2 linked regions of the Variovorax paradoxus EPS genome follow. The protein of the gene in region 2 interacts with the protein of the main gene of each other region in a pairwise test. Links are inferred from orthologs where the notes say so. Each region holds a gene or a part of one and is shown on either strand. Other genes may lie near its edges.

Region 1 (2,886 bases), 430 kb from region 2 along the record:
CTTGTTGAAGCTCTGCTTGTAGGCTTCGAGGCTGCGATAGAACTGGGCGAACTGCGGGTCGCGGCCGAAGGCCTCGCTGTAGGCGCTGGCGGCCTGGGCATCGCCCTCGCCCTTGATCTTCTGGGCGTCGCGATAGGCGTTTGCCACAATCACTTCACGCTGGCGATCGGCATCGGCGCGAATCTTTTCGCCTTCGGCCGTACCGGTCGAGCGCAGTTCGTTGGCCACGCGCTTGCGTTCGGCTTCCATGCGGCGATAGACCGATTCGGTGATCGCTTCCACATAGTCCACGCGGGTGATCCGCACGTCGACCACGTCGACGCCCCAGGGCTTGCTGCCCTTCACCACAGCCAGCACTTCGCGCTGCACGTCGGCCATCAAGGCCTCGCGACGGACCGAGATCAAGTCGCGCACGGTGCGCTTGTTGATGTTTTCCTGGAACGCATTGCGCACGACGCGGTTCAACTGCATGGCACCCGCGTTCTCGTCGAGGCCGACGTTCCGGATGTAGGCCTGCGGGTCGCTGATGCGCCAGCGCACATACCAGTCGATCACCACGCGCTGCTTTTCAGCCGTGAGCATGGGCTCGGTGTCGATGCTCGACAGCGTCAGGAGGCGCTTGTCGATGTACGACACGTTCTGGAACGGCGGCGGCAACTTGAAGTTGAGGCCGGGCTCGGTGATGACGCTCTTGATTTGGCCAAGGGCATAGACCACGCCGAACTGGCGCTGGTCGACCACGAAGAGGGTCGAGCTCAGCAGCACGAGCAAGACAAGGATCGACGAGGCGATGAATCCGATTCTGTTCATGTTCTTCTAGGCCTTTATCAACGCACGTCACGTTCACGCGAACGGCCGTCGCGTCCACGGCTCTCGCCCGTGGGCGGGGCCACCGGGATCACCGACGACTGGGCCGGTGCGGTGCCAGCCACGCTCGGGCTGGCAGCATCGACGGGCGTTGCGGCGTTGTTGCCGCTCATCTGCATGAGCTTGTCCAGCGGCAAGTACAACAGATTGGAGCCTTGCTTGGTGTCGACCAGCACCTTGGTCGTGCTGGCGTAGATCTGCTGCATGGCGTCGGTGTACATGCGGTCGCGGGTGACCTGCGGTGCCTTCTGGTACTCCGCCAGCACCGCGCTGAAGCGGCCGGCGTCACCTTGTGCCTGGGCCACGATGCGTGCCTTGTAGGCTTCGGACTCTTCCTTGAGGCGCGAGGATGTACCGGAGGCAAGCGGCACGACCTGGTTGGCGTAGGCCTGCGCATCGTTCTTGGTGCGTTCGCGCTCCTGGCCAGCCTTGAGCACGTCGTCGAACGCGGCCTGCACCTGCTCGGGAGGACGCACACCACCCTGTTGCAGGTTGATGCCGACCACTTCAACGCCAATCTTGTAGCGGTCGAGGATGGTTTGCATCAATTGCCGCACGCGCGGGGCGATCTGATCGCGCTCTTCGGCCAGTGCCGCATCCATCTTCATCTTGCCGACCACTTCGCGCACGGAGCTCTCGGCCACCTGCACGATGGTTTCAGCCGGCGACTTGCTCTCGTAGAGCCAGGCCTGTGCATTGCTCAGGCGGTACTGCACGGCGAACTTGATCTCGACGATGTTCTCGTCTTCGGTCAGCATGGCCGATTCGCGCAGGCCCGTGGAACGCACGATGGCGTCGCGGCCCACGTCGGTGGAACGGATCTGCGTGGTCACCACCACCTCGTGGCGCTGAATCGGATATGGCAGACGCCAATTGAAGCCGGCGTTCACCGTCGACTTATAGCGGCCAAACTGCGTGACAACGGCCTGCTGGCCTTCGTTCACGATGAAGAAGCCGGTGCCGAGCCAGATCAGGACCGCCACGGCAGCCACCAGGCCGAGGCCGAATCCTGCGTTTTTCATATCGGGTCTGTAGCCGTTGCCGCCACCGCCGCTGTTGTTGCCGTTGGGACGGTTTCCGCCGCCTTTGCCGCCACCGAAGAAACCGCCGAGCTTGCGATTGAGGTCGCGCCAGAGTTCATCGAGGTCAGGCGGACCCTGGTTGGGACCTTGGCCGCGGGGGCGGTTGCCGTTGTTATTGTTGTTGCCCGAAGGCGGGGGCGTCGGTGCGCCCGGAGGATCGGCATCGGGGGGCCGGTTGCCGGCTGGGCGGTCGCCGTTGGAGGACGACGGCTCGTCGCCGCGACCCCATCGGCCATCGTTCAGATTGAACATGCCCAGAAACCCTCTCCACGCTGGCTTTGCATTCATTCGCTTCGTTCTCTTGTCAGTGGCGGGATTGTGCCCAATCAAAGGGCAGCATCGTGCAATTCAGTGTCGTCCGCAGGGGTCATCGTATCGGCTACGGAGCCCGACAGCCGAGCCAGCTCGGCGCGCAGCAACGGCACGCCCTCGCCGCTTTTGGCACTGAGGAAGATGCGGGGAACCTGAACTCCATCGATTTCCATCTCGTCCTGCAGATGCAGTGGACGTTGCGCACTTTCAAGAGCGTCGAGCTTGTTGAATACCAACAGTTGCGGAACGGTGTCAGCGCCGATCTCGCGCAGGACGCTTTGCACCTCGGCCATCTGCTCGGGGTAATGGGGGTTGGAGGCGTCGATCACGTGCAGCAGCAGATCGGCATCGACCGCCTCCTGCAATGTGGCCTTGAACGCGTCGACGAGGCCGTGCGGCAGGTCGCGGATGAATCCGACGGTGTCGGAGATCGACACTTGGCGCTTCGCATCGCCGAGATAGAGGTTGCGGGTGGTGGTATCGAGCGTCGCGAAGAGCTGGTCGGCTGCGTAAGCGCGCGCCTTGACGAGCGCATTGAAGAGCGAAGACTTGCCCGCGTTGGTGTAGCCAACGAGCGAAATGTTGAAGGTCTCGCGCCGTTCGCGCTGCCGACGCTGCGTGCCGC
Region 2 (2,981 bases):
GGGGATCACGTCGCCCTGCATCGGCACGACCTGCATGGTCTGCGGATCGCGGTGCATGTGCATCAGGCAGATGCCGCACGACGGATGCGCCGCCACGGCTTCACGCGCACCCGGCTGGCGCAGCGCCCAGATGTCGTTGACGATGTCCGCGCCCAGGTCGAGCACAGCGCGCATGACCTCGGGCTTGTAGGTGTCGATGGAGAGCGGCACGTTCAGCTTCACCGCCTCGCGCACAACCGGCAGCACGCGCGCCAGTTCGGCGTCGAGCGGAACGGCCGGGCTGCCCGGGCGGGTGGATTCCCCGCCGATGTCCAGGATGTCCGCGCCCTCCTTCAACAACTGCTCGCAGTGCCGCAGCGCGGTGTCGGTGGACGCGTGCGCGCCGCCATCGGAGAAGGAATCGGGCGTGACGTTGACGATGCCCATGACGCGCGGCTGCGCGAGGTCGATCCTGAAACGCGAGGTCTGCCAGACCGAGCCGCCCGGCTCACCATGGAAAACGGGGCCAGAGGCCCCGTTGTTGCTTGATTTCAAGCCCACCTCAAGCGGCGGTCGGCGCCGGGTCAGTGTTGACCGCCGGCGTGCCGCCGCTACCGCCGCTGCCCGAAGGAGGGGTTCGCGGCGTCCAGTCCTTGGGCGGACGCGGTGCACGGCCGGCCATGATGTCGTCGAGCTGCTCGGAATCGATGGTTTCCCATTCGAGCAACGCCTTCGCCATCGCGTGCATCTTGTCGCTGTTCTCTTCGATCAAGTGGCGCGCAAGGGCGTACTGCTCGTCGATGATGCGGCGCACTTCGCCGTCGACCTTTTCCATGGTCTGCTCGCTCATGTTCGTGGTCTTGGTGACCGAGCGGCCGAGGAACACTTCGCCTTCGTTTTCGGCATAGACCATCGGGCCCAGCGCATCGGTCATGCCGTAGCGCGTGACCATGTCGCGGGCAATGGAGGTCGCACGCTCGAAGTCGTTGCTGGCACCCGTCGTCATCTGGTGCATGAAGACTTCTTCAGCGATGCGGCCACCGAACAGCATGCTGATCTGGTTCAGCATGTATTCGCGGTCGTAGCTGTAGCGGTCTTGCGCCGGCAGGCTCATGGTCACGCCCAGGGCGCGGCCACGCGGAATGATCGTGACCTTGTGGACCGGGTCGCACTTGGGCAGCAGCTTGCCGATGAGGGCGTGGCCGGACTCGTGGTAGGCCGTGTTGCGGCGCTCTTCCTCGGGCATGACCATGCTCTTGCGCTCGGGGCCCATGAAGATCTTGTCCTTGGCCTTCTCGAAGTCCTGCATCTCGACGACGCGCGCATTGCGGCGAGCGGCCATGAGAGCGGCTTCATTGCAGAGGTTGGCCAGGTCGGCGCCGGACATGCCGGGCGTACCGCGGGCGATGACGCTCGGGTTTACATCCTGGCCCAGCGGAACCTTGCGCATGTGCACGCCGAGGATCTGTTCGCGGCCGCGAATGTCGGGCAGCGTCACGTACACCTGGCGGTCGAAACGACCCGGGCGCAGCAGCGCGGCGTCCAGGATGTCCGGGCGGTTGGTGGCAGCCACCACGATCACCCCGAGGTTGGTTTCGAAGCCGTCCATCTCGACCAGCATCTGGTTCAGGGTTTGTTCGCGCTCGTCGTTGCCGCCGCCGAGGCCGGCGCCGCGTTGACGACCCACCGCATCGATTTCGTCGATGAAGATGATGCAGGGGGCATTCTTCTTGGCGTTCTCGAACATGTCGCGGACACGGGCAGCGCCCACGCCGACGAACATTTCAACGAAGTCGGAGCCGGAGATCGAGAAGAAAGGGACCTTGGCTTCGCCGGCGATCGACTTGGCCAGGAGGGTCTTGCCGGTGCCGGGAGGGCCAACCAGCAGCAGACCGCGCGGAATGCGGCCGCCGAGTTTCTGGAAGCGCTGCGGGTCTTTGAGGAAGTCGACGACTTCGCGGACTTCTTCCTTGGCCTCATCGCAGCCTGCGACGTCGGCGAAGGTGACCGTGTTGTTGTTCTCGTCCATCATGCGGGCCTTGCTCTTGCCGAAGCTGAACGCCCCGCCCTTGCCGCCGCCCTGCATCTGTCGCATGAAGTAGATCCAGACGCCGATCAGCAGGAGCATCGGGCCCCAACTCACCAGGAGCGTCATGAGGAGCGAGCCCTCTTCGCGCGGCTTGACGTCGAACTTGACGTTGTGGTCGATCAGGTCGCCCACGAGGCCGCGGTCGAGGACCGTGGCGGTCGTGCGGATCTTGCGATCGTCGTTGGTGACTGCGACGATTTCGCCACCGCCGGCACCTTCAGGGATGACGGCGCTCTTGATCTGGTTGCCGCGAACCTGGTCGAGAAACTCGGAGTAACTCACTGCGCCAGAGCCGACGCCGCCGCGGGTGTCGAACTGCTTGAACACAGTGAACAACACCATGGCAATGACGAGCCATACGGCAACTTTGGAAAACCACTGATTGTTCAAACGAAGCTCCAGTCGAAAGCGCGTGACGAGGATGTGAAAAAACGCGCTATGGGTACGCAATTGCGCCCCATTTTAGGCTTTTCAAGCTGCGAAAAGCGGGCATTTCCCTAAAGCAGCCATAGCCTGACAAGGGTTTGCGCCCCCTGACCACCCGCAGCGGCAAGGTATCAAGGCGTATCCAGGGCCTTCAAGCCCATCCCAACCAGGAAAGTCTCGGCAGATTTATCCCGCGAAGCCTTGGGCTTGAACGGCTTGACGGTACGGAAACTGGCCTTGAACAGCTTGACCGATTCGTCATAGCCGCCTCCGTGGAAAAGCTTGGCCACCAGAGCGCCTTCGGGCTTCAGGTGGTGCTGCGCGAAGTCGACGGCAAGCTCGATCAGATGCGCAATGCGGGCGCCATCGGCCGAATGGATGCCCGAAATGTTGGGCGCCATGTCCGAGACCACCAGGTCGGCCTTGCGGCCAGCCAGCACACCCAGCACCTGCTCCAGCAGCTCCACCTCGCGGAAGTCTCCCTGGA

Evidence for each region. Proteins that work in one complex are often made in the same cells at the same time.
Region 1: the proteins of ftsH (region 2) and hflK interact in binary tests that used the Escherichia coli proteins (3 or more experiments, as listed by UniProt). The link is inferred for Variovorax paradoxus EPS from one-to-one orthologs.

What each region holds. Positions count from the first base shown.
Region 1 is NC_014931.1:3,982,819-3,985,704, forward strand. What follows is about bases 15-2,886. They hold hflK (FtsH protease activity modulator HflK), read right to left. Parts: upstream 2,202-2,886; coding sequence 828-2,201; downstream 15-827. Other genes in these bases: hflC (protease modulator HflC), read right to left, coding at 15-810; hflX (GTPase HflX), read right to left, coding at 2,276-2,886. Also shown: more of hflC, read right to left, coding at 1-14.
Region 2 is NC_014931.1:3,553,942-3,556,922, forward strand. Bases 1-2,967 are described here. They hold ftsH (ATP-dependent zinc metalloprotease FtsH), read right to left. Parts: upstream 2,459-2,967; coding sequence 542-2,458; downstream 1-541. Other genes in these bases: folP (dihydropteroate synthase), read right to left, coding at 1-426; VARPA_RS16470 (RlmE family RNA methyltransferase), read right to left, coding at 2,626-2,967. In the rest of the region: more of VARPA_RS16470, read right to left, coding at 2,968-2,981. UniProt on the Escherichia coli protein: Acts as a processive, ATP-dependent zinc metallopeptidase for both cytoplasmic and membrane proteins. Plays a role in the quality control of integral membrane proteins.